Regions from separate parts of the Saccharothrix sp. CB00851 genome, predicted to be linked through region 3. Evidence: riboswitches for the same ligand, from Rfam matches in the RefSeq annotation. Region 3 holds a riboswitch; each other region holds the start of a gene.

Region 1 (4,935 bases), on a different contig from region 3:
CGCCGTTCTACGACGTGTACGAGGCCGCGGACGGCGGGTTCGTCAGCGTCGGGGCGCTGGAGGAGAAGTTCTACGCCGAGCTGCTGGTCGTGCTCGGCCTGGCCGACGCCGGGCTGCCCGGGCGGCACGACCCGGCGAACTGGCCGGAGCTGCGGTCACGCATCGCCGCCGCGGTGGCCACCCGGACGAGGGATGAGTGGGCGGCGCTCGCGGAGGGCACCGACGCGTGCCTGGCGCCCGTGCTGGCCCCCGGCGAGGCGCCCGGGTACGGGCACAACGCGCGGAGGGGGACGTTCGTCGAGGTCGACGGGGTGGCGCAGCCCGCGCCCGCGCCGCGGTTCGACCGGACGCCCGCGGCCACGCCGGGCCGACCGCCCGCGGTGGGTGAGCACACGGTCGCCGTCCTGGGTGAACTGGGGCTGGGGGAGGACGAGATCGAGGGGTTGCGGCGGTCCGGGGTCGTCGCCTGAGGAGACCGGTGCCCGATTGGTCTGGAAAAGGGCGCGGTAAATCACCTGAAGGGGGACCGGAATTGAGTGGCAGCCCGCATCGACCTTTGTCACGCTCGGTGCGTACGTCGGCGCAATCAGGTGATGGGCGGCGAAGAGATGAACGTGTCTTGGAACCTCGGTGTCCGTGCCTGGGGGGTGGGCGAGTGCCCGTACCTTGGTGATCGGCGGGACCGCTGGTCCCCTTGATCGTCCGTTCGGGTGACAGTCGAGGTGGTTCCAGCCTGGTTGCGTGGTCGTTCCGGCGGCCGGTCGGGCGATGGCGGCGGGATCGACCGTCATCATCCGGGTGAATGAGGGACCATGGCCGTTGACACGACCGGAGCGGCGCCCGGCCGCCCTGCCCAGTGATACGGACGGAGAGCGATCAGTGAACGTCAAGAAGGTGGTGACGCTGGCGGCGGTCGCGCTGGTGCTGTTCCTCCTGATCACCCAGCCGAACGAGTCCGCCGAAGCGGTGAGGACCGCGCTCGGGTGGCTCCAGTCCGGCGCCGAGTCGATCATCACCTTCGTCCGCAGCCTCTTCGCCTAGATCACCCGCCGCACCGCCGCGAACTCCGCTCAATGCGGTCACGATCGGTGACTATGCGCCCCGGACGTTGCACCGTACGGGTGGAATGAGGGCTATAACGCCCTGGTAACAGGGTTTTAGACAAACCGGGGTCTAGCGGTTGTCGGTACCCGCTAATACGGTGCGTCGCATTGGCTGATCTTCGACCGATGAGGAGGCAGAATGGTCGAGGACTCCGGAGTCGACGAGCTGTTGCGGCAGTGGGCGGCTGAGCGCTCGGACGACGCCGAGCTGCAGGAGGTGAACCGGATCAAGGACGCGTGGCTCGCGGAAGCCCCGCCGTCCGCACCGGGGATCCCCGTGCAGCGGGCGAATGGCGGTTCCCGCGGCCTGGTGAAGGTCGAGTCCGCGGATCCGGCGTACGTGGCGGCGATGCGGAAGCGGGCGCCCGAGGTGCCCGAGGTCCTGCTCGCGGCCGCCGCCAGCTACTGGCAGCTGGTGGGTGACCTGTCCGAGGCGGAGCTGTGGTGGGACGCGGGCATCAGCCCGTTGGACCAGCGCGCTCTGGACTACCGGGCGGCCGGGCTCACGCCCGCCGACCTCGGTCGTCGCCTCGGCCCGATGACGGTGCTCCAGCACCTGCGTCGGGGTAGTGCGGCGGCCTGGTGCGTGGCCAGGCTGCAGAGGCAACGCCGGGACGGCGTGGCCTAGGTCCGACGAGTCGGGGCGGGCTCCTGAGGTCTTGGAGCCCTCACCTTTCCCAGGGGCGGGCTCCTGTGCGGGGAGCCCCAGCCCCGTGTGAAGTAGGAAGTACTCTTGAGGCGTGCGAGGCCTCATCACCCCCCAGCGGCTGGCCATCGTCGCCGTGTGCCTGGCGTCGCTGGTCGTGTGCTGCGGGCTGGCCTACTGGCAGTGGGAGCGGTTCTCGCAGGCCGGTGGCACGTTCCAGAACCTCGGCTACGTCTTCCAGTGGCCGCTGTTCGGCCTCTTCCCCGCGTTCATGGTGTGGCGCATCCGCAGGCTGGACGCCCGCCGCAAGGCCGAGGCCGCCGAGGCGCCCGCCGACGTCGCGCCGGAGCCGGTGGCCGAGCCGTCCCGGCCGGTCGTTACCGTTGAGCCCGTCAGAACACCCGCGCACGACGACGAGGACGAAGAGCTCGCGGCCTACAACCGCATGCTCGCCGAACTCCACGCGCGGGACCAGCGGTGAGGTGAAGGTAGGGCGATGAGCGGCGCGTTGAGCAGGTTCCGGTTCATGGCTTACGTGGTCGGTGTCGGCCTGCTGCTGCTCGTGGTCGCCATGATCGCCAAGTACGCGGGCGGCAACGAGGGCATGATGCAGGTCGTCGGCCCCGTCCACGGCTTCCTGTACGCGGTGTACCTGGTGCTCACCGTCGACCTCGCGCTCAAGGCCCGCTGGTCGATCAAGGGCACCGTCCTGGTGCTGCTCGCGGGCACGATCCCGTTCGTGTCGTTCTACGCCGAGCGCAAGGTGGTCGAGAGCGTCCGGGCCGAGAAGAGCCTGTGACCGGGGTTGACCCCGCCCGCCGGGCACCCCTAGCGTCTGGCGGTACCAACTGAACACGGCCGTCGATGTCGAGCGGGAGAGTCCCCGACCGGGGCGCCGAAGGAGCAACTCCTCCCCGGAATCTCTCAGGCACAGGTACCGCCCGACGAAGGCAACTCTGGAAAGCAGGCGCACCCGGTGCGCCTCGCCCACGGTGCAAGCCGCCCTCACCCGGCGGCGAAGCTCTCAGGCTCATGGCAGAGGGGGAGGCTCACTCGACGAGGAGTCTCCGGTGGACCGTGTCATCCTTTCGCTCGTGAATCTCTCGGACGTGCCGCCCGCCGACCCGACCGGTCGGCGCCGCCGCCATGTCCGCACCCAGGGAGGGCCCGCCTGATGGAAAGCCGCCGCACGCCCCTGCACGCCGAACACGAGGCGCTGGGCGCCATGTTCACCGACTTCGCGGGCTGGCGGATGCCGCTGCGCTACGACAGCGAGCTGGCCGAGCACCACGCGGTGCGCACGTCGGCGGGCCTGTTCGACCTGACCCACATGGGTGAGATCCTGCTCACCGGGCCGCAGGCGGGCGCCGCGCTGGACCACGCCCTGGTCGGCCACGCGTCCGCGATCGGCGTCGGCCGCGCCCGGTACACGATGATCTGCGAGGCCGACGGCGGCGTGATCGACGACCTGATCGTCTACCGCACCGGTGACCAGGAGTACCTCGTCGTCGCCAACGCCTCGAACGCCGCCGTCGTCCACGAGGCGCTGGTCGAGCGGGCGAAGGGCTTCGACACCACGGTCGAGGACAAGTCCACCGACTACGCGCTGCTCGCCGTGCAGGGCCCGAAGTCCACCGCCATCCTCGCCGGCCTCACGCCCACCGACCTGACCTCGGTCAAGTACTACGCCTCGTACCCGACCGAGGTGGCGGGCAAGCCGGTCCTGCTCGCCCGCACCGGCTACACCGGCGAGGACGGCTTCGAGCTGTTCGTCGCGCCGGACGACGCCGCCCACGTCTGGCAGGCCCTCCTGGAGGCGGGCGCGCCGCACGACCTCAAGCCCGCGGGCCTCGGCTGCCGCGACACCCTCCGGCTGGAGGCGGGCATGCCGCTGTACGGCAACGAGCTGGGCCGCGACCACACGCCGTTCCACGCGAACCTCGGCCGGGTGGTGAAGCTGGACAAGCCGGGCGACTTCGTCGGCCGCGACGCCCTCGCCACCGTCGCCGAACAGGGCGTCGACCAGGTCCTGGTCGGCCTGAAGACCACCTCGCGCCGTGCGCCCCGGCACGGCTACCCCGTGCTCGACGCGTCCGGCAACCCGATCGGCGAGGTCACCAGCGGCGCGCTCTCGCCCACCCTCGGGTACTCCGTGGCCATGGCGTACGTCACCGTCGGCAACACCGAACCCGGTACCCGGCTGTCCGTCGACGTCCGGGGCAAGCACGAGCCGGTCGAAGTCGTCGCACTGCCCTTCTACAAGCGATCCAGCTAAGGGAGAGACCCACACATGTCCGAGCACTTCAACACCTCCCTCGCGGAGTTCGACCCGGAGGTCGCGGACGCCGTCGCCGCCGAGCTGCACCGGCAGCAGAGCACGCTGGAGATGATCGCCTCGGAGAACTTCACGCCGGTGTCGGTGCTCCAGGCGCAGGGCTCGGTGCTGACGAACAAGTACGCCGAGGGCTACCCCGGCCGGCGCTACTACGGCGGCTGCGAGAACGTCGACGTGATCGAGCGCCTGGCGATCCAGCGCGTCAAGGACCTCTTCGGCGCCGGTTTCGCCAACGTCCAGCCGCACTCGGGCGCGCAGGCCAACGCGTGCGCGATGTTCGCCCTGCTCCAGCCCGGTGACACGATCCTGGGCCTCGACCTGGCGCACGGCGGGCACCTCACCCACGGCATGCGGATCAACTTCTCCGGCAAGCTCTACAACGTGGTGCCCTACCACGTCTCGGAGACCGACGGCCGCGTCGACATGGCCGAGGTCGAGCGCCTGGCCCTGGAGCACCGCCCGAAGCTGATCGTCGCCGGCTGGTCGGCCTACCCCCGCCAGCTGGACTTCGCCGAGTTCCGGCGCATCGCCGACTCCGTCGACGCCTACCTGATGGTCGACATGGCGCACTTCGCCGGTCTCGTCGCCGCGGGTCTGCACCCGAGCCCTGTGCCGCACGCGCACGTCGTGACGACGACCACGCACAAGACCCTCGGCGGCCCGCGCGGCGGCGTGATCCTGACCAACGAGGCCGACCTCGCCAAGAAGATCAACTCGGCCGTGTTCCCGGGCCAGCAGGGTGGGCCCCTGGAGCACGTGATCGCGGGCAAGGCCGTCGCGTTCAAGCACGCCGCGTCACCCGAGTTCGCCGACCGCCAGCGGCGCACCGTCGAGGGCGCGAAGATCCTCGC
Region 2 (4,935 bases), on a different contig from region 3:
GCGCTTGGGGTGGAAGCCCTGCGCCTCCAGCACCGCGCCGACCACCCGCGCGGGGTTGCCGAGCTGGCTGAACGGCCTGCCGTTGATCAGTCCGATGCCCGCCGTGGGGGTCACCAGGCCGAGCAGCATGCGCAGCGTCGTCGTCTTGCCGGCCCCGTTGGGGCCGAGGAAGCCGGTCACCGAACCGGGTTCCACTGTGAAGCTGAGGTTCTGCACCGCTGCGACCGGACCGAACTGCTTGGTCAAGTTCTGCACCACGATGCGGCCTGTGCCGTCGTGCACGCGTCCCTCCCGAGTACTCCTACCGGGCGTCATCCTGCCTTAGGAGGGTCACTCGGGGAGGGCGTGCCGTGGTTTCGACGCGACCCTCGGTATCTCGGTGGTCGTCTCGACGTCCTTCGAATGGCGCAGCGTCCGCAGCGGACGGCGGCGTTGCCGGTGCGGCAGGCCGTCGCCGATGAGGTGCTGGTGCGCCATCGTCCACACCTGGCACGGCCACTTCTTGTGCCGCAGGATGCCGGGGCACGCGCCGCAGCGGCCGTCCGGATCGGGCTGGTGCACGGTCAGCAGCAGCCGCCACCCGTCGGCCAGGCGGTGGATCTCGGACCGGGCGAGCGGCACGAGGGCCTCCGCCTCGCCGGTCTCCGCGGCTTCGTCCAGCAACGCCAGGCGGCGCAGCACGGCGGCGCGCAGTGCCTCGTCCACGCCGCTCACATCCTGTCGGCGACTTGGTCGAGCAGGCGGTGCAACCTGCGCGTCTGCGTGACGGACATCACAGCGGACTCGCCCGGCGGCGCGACCAGCAGAACTCGGTCGTTCTCGACGAGAACGGTCATCGACCGGTCCCGCCCGAAGGGGTCGTGGCAGTCGATCCAGCCCTCAGGTTCAGCCATCTGCACTCCGATCGGAGGTGGCGCGGCAGAACGCCGCGCGAGCGGACGACCCCGCTGCGTAGCTGCGGAGTTCCCGTCCTGTGCATCGGTCGCGAGGCCGTCGTGACTTACCCGTTATCACCCAGGTTCATTCGATTGCTTGAACGTGTACACAGCGTGTTGCCACCGCAGGGGTGACACTTCGGCCGGATCGGTGGGGCCGCTGGGCACGGAGCCCTGTTCCCGGCTAAGATTGGTCACGCGGCCCGCTCCCAGTGACCCCCAGGCTGGTTGAGCGGGCCGTCTTACGTAGGCAAGGGCCCCGCTCACGTGCTGTGAGCGGGGCCCTTCGCGGTTCGCGCCTCAGAGGTCGATCGGCGTGTGGGTCATCCCGTGCGCCTGCGCGACCGGCAGGTTGGTCAGCAGGCCCTCGTGCGCGTTCAGGCCGGGCGCCAGGGACGCGTCCGCGCGCAGCGCCGCTTCCCAGCCCTGGTCGGCCAAGGCGACGGCGTAGGGCAGCGTCACGTTGGTCAGCGCGTAGGTCGACGTGCGCGGCACGGCGCCGGGCATGTTCGCCACGCAGTAGAAGACCGTGTCGTGCACCTGGTAGGTCGGCTCGGCGTGCGTGGTCGGCCGCGAGTCGGCGAAGCAGCCGCCCTGGTCGATCGCGATGTCCACCAGCACCGCGCCGGGCTTCATGTCGGCCACCAGCTCGTTGCTCACCAGCTTCGGCGCCTTCGCGCCGGGCACCAGCACCGCGCCGATGACCAGGTCGGCCTCGCGCACGGCCTGCTCCACGGCGTACCGGTTGGACGTCACGGTGCGCAGGCGGCCCTGGTAGAGCGCGTCGATGTGGCGCAGCCGGTCCACGTTGGTGTCCAGGACCTGCACGTCCGCGCCCATGCCGACGGCGATCGCGGCCGCGTTCAGGCCCGCCACGCCGCCGCCGATCACGACGACCCGCGCCGGGTGCACGCCGGGCACGCCGCCGGGCAGCACGCCGCGACCGCCGGACGGCTTCATCAGCGAGAACGCGCCCACCTGCGGCGCCAGCCTGCCCGCCACCTCGGACATCGGCGCCAGCAGCGGCAGCGCGCCGTTCGCGGTCTGCACGGTCTCGTAGGCGATGGCGGTGGTGCCGGAGTCCAGCAGCGCCCGCGTCAGCGGCCGGTCGGCGGCCAGGTGCAGGTAGGTGAACAGGACCTGGCCCTTGCGCAGCCGCGGGTACTCCTCGGCGATCGGCTCCTTGACCTTGAGCACCAGGTCGCCCTCGGCCCACACGTCGTCCGCGGTGGCGAGCACCTTCGCGCCGGCGGCCAGGTACTCCTCGTCGGTGATGGCCGAACCGAGGCCCGCGCCGGTCTCGACGACCACGTCGTGACCGCGCTGCGTCAGCTCGTGCGCGCCCGCCGGGGTCAGCGCGACGCGGTACTCGTGGTTCTTGATCTCGCGGGGAACTGCGATCCGCACGGTGGGCTCCTTCGGCCGTTGTTACACCAAAGGTCCGTTAACGGGTTTTCGGTGTCATCGTGCCGGTAGCACCAACGCGATGGTGTGGCGTTGTGCTTGTCGAACAAGCCTTCGGCCGCGTTGACACCCGTCGGCACGGGCACCTAGCGTTCGGGCCAACCAACTGAACATCGGCCGCGGCGCGTCATGAGCGCCGGAACCCGCGCGGGAGAGACCTCGGTGAACAGGCCGGGGCGCCGAAGGAGCAAGTACCCCGCACACTCTCAGGCAGCGAGAACCGCTCGGGTGAGGCGACTCTGGAAAGCGTGCTCACGCGCGCACCCACGGTGCAAGCCGTCGTTGACGGCGAAGCTCTCAGGTCCCAGGACAGAGTGGGGCTGGAGGACCTTGCCGTGAGGGAGCGCTGTCGTGACTTTTCCGGACAACCTGCTGTACACGCCCGAGCACGAGTGGGTGGACTGGGCGCCGGGTACCCAGGAGCCCGTGGCGATCGGCATCACGTCGTACGCGGCGGAGTCGCTGGGTGACATCGTGTTCGTGGAGCTGCCCGAGGTCGGCGCCGCGGTGACGTCCGGTGAGGTGTGCGGCGAGCTGGAGTCGACCAAGTCGGTCAGCGATCTGTACGCGCCGGTCAGCGGCGAGGTCGTGGAGGTCAACACCGAGGTCGTGGACGACCCGTCGTTGATCAACAACGACCCGTACGGCGGTGGTTGGCTGTTCAAGGTGGCGGTGACCGACGCGACGGGGTTGCTGACCGCGGCGAAGTACGCGGAACTGACCGGGGACTGACGCCATGGCGATCAGCGTGTTCGACCTGTTCTCGGTGGGGATCGGGCCGTCGAGCTCGCACACCGTGGGCCCGATGCGCGCGGCGATGATGTTCTCCGACCGGCTGCGGCCCGCGCTGGACTCGGTCGACCGGGTGCACGTCGAGCTGTTCGGGTCCCTCGGCGCGACCGGGCACGGGCACGGCAGCCCGAAAGCGGTCCTGCTCGGGCTGGAGGGCCACCGGCCGGAGGAGGTCGACCCGGAGGACGCCGAACGGCGGCTGGCGGAGATCCGTGCCACCGGGCGGCTGCGGCTGGCCGGCGTGCGGGACATCGTGTTCACCGAGGCCACCGACCTGGTGATGCACCGGCGGAAGTCGTTGCCGTTGCACCCCAACGGCATGAGCTTCACCGCCCACTCGGGTGACGACGTGGTCGACTCGGCGGTGTACTACTCGGTCGGCGGCGGGTTCGTGGTGGACGAGACGGCCACCGGCACGGACCGCATCAAGGCCGACGAGACGTCGGTCGCGCACCCGTTCCGCACGGGTGACGAGCTGCTGGCGCGGTGCCGGGAGACCGGGCTGTCGATCAGCGAGGTCATGCTGGCCAACGAGCTGTCGTGGCGGGACGAGGCGGCGGTGCGGTCGGGGCTGCTGCACATCTGGGACGTGATGCAGGCGTGCGTCGAGCGCGGCTGCACGATCGACGGCGTGCTGCCCGGTGGGCTGAAGGTACGTCGTCGCGCGGCCGAGATGCGCCGCCGGATGGAGGCCGAGCACTACGCCACCGACCCGCTGAGGGTGATGGACTGGGTGACGCTGTTCGCGCTCGCGGTGAACGAGGAGAACGCCGCGGGCGGTCGCGTGGTGACCGCGCCGACCAACGGTGCGGCCGGCATCGTGCCCGCCGTGCTGCACTACTACACCCGCTTCGTGCCGGGCGCGTCCGACGACGGCGTGGTGCGGTTCCTGCTGACGGCGGGCGCGGTCGGCGTGCTGTTCAAGGAGAACGCGTCGATCTCGGGCGCCGAGGTCGGGTGCCAGGGCGAGGTCGGCTCGGCCTGCTCGATGGCGGCCGGGGGGCTGGCCGAGGTGCTGGGCGGCACGCCGGAGCAGGTCGAGAACGCGGCCGAGATCGCCATGGAGCACAACCTGGGGCTGACGTGCGACCCGATCGGCGGGCTGGTGCAGATCCCGTGCATCGAGCGCAACGCCCTGGCGTCGATCAAGGCCATCACCGCGGCGCGGATGGCGTTGCGCGGCGACGGCTCGCACTTCGTGTCCCTGGACAAGGTCATCAAGACCATGCGTGAGACGGGCAAGGACATGAAGGTCAAGTACAAGGAGACGGCACGCGGCGGCCTCGCCGTCAACGTCATCGAGTGCTGACCCCGGCGGCGGCTTCATCTCGGTGGTGAACTCTGGTAGCCCTTCGGCGTGGTGAACGATGCCGGCCGAAGGGCTGCCAGAGGGTTCGATGGATGGCGACTTGCCTCTTCCTCTCAGTTGCCTCGGTGAGGCAAGTCGCCGTACGAGGCAAGTTTGTCTAGGCTTCGCCCTACGTGTCGCAGGGTGAGGAGCGCGGCGGTGAGCGAACTCGAACCACGATCGGAAGGCCTGCTGGAGCAGGCGCTCGGTTCGTTGCGCGAAGTCCTGGGTGCCGGCTGGACGGTCGCGAGGCTCCCCCTGCCCGACGACGCCCGTGACGGCGATGCCATGGTCGATGCGCGGATCCGTGTGAACCCACCCTACGAGCGTGGCACCCCGGCTGAATTGCTCGTGATCGTGCAGTCCGAACTCACACCTCTCGAGGTCGAGACGCGA
Region 3 (4,935 bases):
TGCCCGGCCGTTGACGCACGACCTGCTCAAGGACGTCATCGGAGCCCTCGGCCGGCAGTTGGAGCAGGTGCGGATCACGGACTTGCAGGAGGGCACCTACTTCGCGGAACTCGTGTTCGACGGCGACATCCGCGTGTCCGCTCGGCCCAGTGACTCGGTGGCGCTGGCGCTGAGGATCGGCGTGCCGATCCACGCGGAGGAGTCGGTGCTGGCCGAGGCCGGCCTCATCATCCCGGACGAGCAGGAGGACGAGGTCGAGAAGTTCCGCGAGTTCCTCGACTCCGTCTCGCCCGAGGACTTCCGCGGGGCCGACACGTAGGCCACGCCGGGGCATGTAGCTGGCGCCTTGGCTCGCGGTGGACGGCTTGAAAAGCCTTCAAGCGTCCTCGCCGGACGGGCAGATCAGCAGGATGACCTCCCGTTCGTTCCGTCTCGGTCTTGTTCCGTCGGGGATGTCCTGTTGGGTCGTGGTCCCGGACTCCGTGTCATCCCACCGACCTCCCTCCGGGCTACCACACGTGTCAAGGGCGGCGCGAGGCTCCAGTGAAGTGACAGTCGAAGTTGGACGCGCCGCCCTTGACACGTGCGGTAGGGCAAAGCCAGGTCGGCGGGATGACACGAAGCCCTACCTTTGGAAGGGCAAACAGCGCCGCCAGTGGCACGTGCCGGGGGTCGCGATCGGGCGCGGGGTCGAGCGGGCCCGGGGCGGGTGCGGCCGCTTTGCAGAGGTAGGGGTTCGTGTCATCCCGCCGACCTGGCGTAGCCCTACCGCACGTGTCAAGGGGGCCTCGTGCGAGCGTTGCCTGATACTCCAACTTCGGGCGCCCTCTTGACGCGTGTGGTAGCCCGGAGGGAGGTCGGTGGGATGACACGTACCCCGGGACCACCAACCCAGCGGGAGTTCCCGACGGAACAAGACGGAGACGGAACGAACGGGATGTCATCCTGCTGATCTGCCCGTCCGGCGAGGACGCTTGAAAGCTTTTCGCCCCCACCCACCGCCACCTGCGAAGGGCCGAAAACGTCGGCGCGGAGCCGTGAACGGCCCTCCGCAAGCGTGCGCGGTGCGTTGTGGATCAACCCCGCGTGCCACCTCCAGGTGTCACACCTCCGGGTTACACAACGTCAGCACCCCGCCGCTAAACGATCACTAAACGTCACCCGAATGGCTTACGACAGGCGTCTCTCTCAACCTCAACCTCACGTTGAGGTCAGACACGCCCCGCGCGTCGCGTTGACCTGCCCCCTAGCCGGTCTTACCGTCGAACTCAGGTGAATTGCCACGGTGTGATTCGGGCACCGCGGCGGCTTCACGTTGGTCGCCGGTCGTCGTGACCGGACCGAGGGGAGGCAGGCGTGGTCGAGGAAGCGCCCATCCGGGCCGGATCCGGCGAACAGGGTGAGCTGTTCCCGGACTCCTCGCTGCCGGACGAACTGGTCGGGTACCGCGGCCCCGCCGCGTGCCAGATCGCGGGCATCACCTACCGCCAGCTGGACTACTGGGCGCGCACGGGGTTGGTCAACCCCACCATAAGGAGCGCCCACGGTTCCGGCAGCCAACGGCTCTACTCGTTCAAGGACATCCTGGTCCTCAAGGTCGTCAAGCGACTGCTGGACACCGGTGTCTCGCTGCAGAACATCCGGGTCGCGGTGGACCACCTGCGCCGCCGCGGCGTGCAGGACCTGGCCCGGATCACGCTGTTCAGCGATGGCACCACCGTCTACGAGTGCACGTCGCCGGAGGAGGTCGTGGACCTGCTCCAAGGCGGCCAAGGGGTGTTCGGCATCGCGGTCTCCGGTGCGATGCGGGAGATCAGCGGCACGATCCACGACTTCCCCGCCGAACGCGCGGACGGGGCCGAGATCGTGGAAGCGGCCGACGACGAGCTGTCCCGTCGCCGCCGCACCAGGGCCATCGGCTGACCCGGCGGTAGGCGGAACCGGTGCGCGGCACTGAGATCCACGTCGCGCCGGCGGTACCGCACACCCCCGTGACAGGTACGATTTCGCGCGTAGTCGCTTTATCCCGTGCGGGAGAGTCCGAGCCAGTCTCGGCGCCGAAGGAGCAAATCCTCCCCGGAACCTCTCAGGCGCAAGGACCGTGCGGGTGAGACGCCTCTGGAAAGCGGGTCGGGCACGACCGCTCGACCCCGCCGACGGTGCAAGCCCGGACCACCGGGTGAAGCTCTCAGGCGCCCGACGTCGGGCAGAAGACAGAGGGGGAGGGCAACGGCAGAAGTCTGTCCGGAGCCCTGGAGGCCAGCACCGATGACGCAGGACCGCATCCCCCTCGCCGCACTCGAGCACGGCACCCCGTTCGCCGACCGGCACGTGGGCCCGCGGCCCGCCGAGCTGGCCCGCATCCTCGACGTGATCGGTGTCGGCTCGCTGGAGGAACTGGCGCAGCACGCCGTCCCCGAGTCGATCCGCGAACGCGACCTCGTGCTGGACCTGCCCGCGCCGGCCACCGAGACCGAGGCGCTGGCCGAGCTGCGCGCCCTCGCCGCCCGCAACCGCCCGATGACGCAGATGATCGGCCTGGGCTACTACGGCACGACCACCCCGCCGGTGATCCGCCGCAACGTGCTGGAGAGCCCCGCCTGGTACACCGCGTACACGCCCTACCAGCCGGAGATCTCCCAGGGCCGGCTCGAAGCCCTGCTGAACTTCCAGACGATGGTCGCCGACCTGACCGGTCTGCCGCTGGCCAACGCCTCGATGCTGGACGAGTCCACCGCCGCCGCCGAGGCGATGACGCTGGTGCGCCGCGCGGGCCGGTCGAAGTCGAACAAGTTCGTGGTGGACGCCGACACGCTGCCGCAGACATTGGCCGTCATCGAGACGCGCGCCGAGCCGCTGGGCATCGAGATCGTCACCGCCGACTTGTCGCAGGGCATCGAAGGGCTCGGCCTGGGCGGTGACTTCTTCGGCGTGCTGCTGTCCTACCCGGGCGCGTCCGGCGTGGTGCGCGACCACGCGTCGGTGGTCGAGGAGATCCACAAGGCGGGCGCGCAGGCCGTGGTCGCCGCCGACCTGTTGGCGTTGACGCTGCTGCGCCCGCCCGGCGAGATCGGCGCGGACGTCGTCATCGGCACCACGCAGCGCTTCGGCGTGCCGATCGGGTTCGGCGGGCCGCACGCCGGTTACATGGCCGTGCGACAGGGCCTGGAGCGGCAGTTGCCCGGACGGCTGGTCGGCGTGTCCGTGGACGCGGACGGCTCGCTCGCCTACCGCCTCGCCCTGCAGACGCGCGAGCAGCACATCCGCCGGGAGAAGGCGACCAGCAACATCTGCACCGCGCAGGTCCTGCTCGCGGTGATCGCCTCGATGTACGCGGTGTACCACGGTCCGGAGGGCCTGAAGGCGATCGCGACCCGCGCCCACCGGATGGCGACCGTGCTGGCCGCCGGCCTGCTGGAGGGCGGCGTCGAGATCGTGCACGGCGAGTTCTTCGACACCGTGCGCGCCCGCGTCGAGGGTCGTGCCTCGGCCGTCGTGTCCGCCGCGCGCGACCTGGGCGTGAACCTGTGGCAGGTGGACGACGACGTGGTGTCCATCGCGTGCGACGAGACCACCACGCGCGAGCACCTGCACCTGGTGTGGAAGGCGTTCGGCGTGACCGTCGCCGACGTGGACGGCCTGGACGCCGACACCGCCGACGGCATCTGCGCCGACCTGCGCCGCACCAGCGACTACCTGACCCACCCGGTGTTCCACTCGCACCGCTCCGAGACCGCGCTGCTGCGCTACCTGCGGTCGTTGTCGGACAAGGACGTGGCGCTGGACCGCAGCATGATCCCGCTGGGCTCGTGCACGATGAAGCTCAACGCCACGGCCGAGATGGAGCCCATCACGTGGCCGGAGTTCGCCGACCTGCACCCGTTCGCGCCCGCGTCGGACGCCGAGGGGCTGCTGAGCATCGTCGGTGACCTGGAGCGGTGGCTGGCCGAGGTCACCGGGTACGACGCGGTGTCGTTGCAGCCCAACGCGGGTAGCCAGGGCGAGTTCGCGGGCCTGCTGGCGATCCGCGCCTACCACCGCGCCAACGGCGACGACCACCGCGACGTGTGCCTGATCCCGTCCAGCGCGCACGGCACCAACGCCGCGTCCGCCGTGATGGCCGGGATGCGGGTCGTGGTGGTCAAGTGCGACGACCACGGCAACGTGGACATCGAGCACCTGCGGTCGACGATCGACGCGCACCGGGACGACCTGGCCGCCATCATGATCACGTACCCGTCGACGCACGGCGTGTACGAGGACACCGTGCGCGAGGTGTGCGGGCTGGTGCACGACGCCGGTGGCCAGGTGTACGTGGACGGCGCGAACCTCAACGCGCTGATCGGGCTGGCCCAGTACGGCAAGTTCGGGTCGGACGTGTCGCACCTGAACCTGCACAAGACGTTCTGCATCCCGCACGGCGGCGGTGGTCCGGGTGTCGGGCCGATCGGCGTGCGCTCCCACCTGGCGCCGTTCCTGCCGAACCACCCGTTGCAGCCGACCGCCGGTCCGGCGACCGGTGTCGGCCCGATCAGCGCCGCGCCGTGGGGTTCGGCGTCGATCCTGCCGATCTCGTGGGCGTACGTGCGGATGATGGGCGCGGACGGCCTGCGCCGCGCCACCCTCACCGCCGTCGCGGCGGCGAACTACGTGGCACGGCGGTTGGACGAGCACTTCCCGGTGCTCTACACCGGCGAGGGCGGGTTCGTGGCCCACGAGTGCATCCTCGACCTGCGGCCGATCACCAAGGCGACCGGCGTGACGGTGGACGACGTGGCGAAGCGGTTGGCGGACTACGGGCTGCACGCGCCGACCATGTCGTTCCCGGTGGCGGGCACGCTCATGGTGGAGCCGACGGAGAGCGAGGACCTGGGCGAGATCGACCGGTTCATCGACGCGATGATCGCGATCAAGCACGAGATCGACCGCGTCGGC

The links. Region 3 has a riboswitch for glycine ahead of gcvP (aminomethyl-transferring glycine dehydrogenase). Riboswitches for the same ligand answer to the same signal wherever they lie in the genome.
Region 1: it holds a riboswitch for glycine, as region 3 does, so the genes downstream of both, gcvT (glycine cleavage system aminomethyltransferase GcvT) here and gcvP (aminomethyl-transferring glycine dehydrogenase) in region 3, are expected to answer to the same signal.
Region 2: it holds a riboswitch for glycine, as region 3 does, so the genes downstream of both, gcvH (glycine cleavage system protein GcvH) here and gcvP (aminomethyl-transferring glycine dehydrogenase) in region 3, are expected to answer to the same signal.

Annotation. Positions count from the first base shown of each region.
Region 1 covers NZ_LWLC01000011.1:17,490-22,424, forward strand. Annotated here, with positions in the region: gene A6A25_RS11930 (CaiB/BaiF CoA transferase family protein) at 1-470, shown strand, start outside; gene A6A25_RS44690 (hypothetical protein) at 880-1,041, shown strand; gene A6A25_RS11935 (transcriptional regulator) at 1,243-1,731, shown strand; gene A6A25_RS11940 (hypothetical protein) at 1,844-2,230, shown strand; gene A6A25_RS11945 (DUF3817 domain-containing protein) at 2,246-2,548, shown strand; glycine riboswitch at 2,612-2,699, shown strand; glycine riboswitch at 2,701-2,795, shown strand; gene gcvT (glycine cleavage system aminomethyltransferase GcvT) at 2,921-4,024, shown strand; gene glyA (serine hydroxymethyltransferase) at 4,040-4,935, shown strand, end outside.
Region 2 covers NZ_LWLC01000016.1:79,391-84,325, forward strand. Annotated here, with positions in the region: gene A6A25_RS17705 (ABC transporter ATP-binding protein) at 1-282, opposite strand, end outside; gene A6A25_RS17710 (hypothetical protein) at 331-705, opposite strand; gene A6A25_RS17715 (hypothetical protein) at 711-893, opposite strand; gene ald (alanine dehydrogenase) at 1,236-2,342, opposite strand; glycine riboswitch at 2,538-2,632, shown strand; gene gcvH (glycine cleavage system protein GcvH) at 2,751-3,131, shown strand; gene A6A25_RS17730 (L-serine ammonia-lyase) at 3,136-4,500, shown strand; gene A6A25_RS17735 (hypothetical protein) at 4,699-4,935, shown strand, end outside.
Region 3 covers NZ_LWLC01000013.1:40,234-45,168, reverse strand. Annotated here, with positions in the region: gene A6A25_RS15430 (bifunctional nuclease family protein) at 1-319, shown strand, start outside; gene A6A25_RS15425 (MerR family transcriptional regulator) at 1,357-1,923, shown strand; glycine riboswitch at 2,022-2,112, shown strand; gene gcvP (aminomethyl-transferring glycine dehydrogenase) at 2,269-4,935, shown strand, end outside.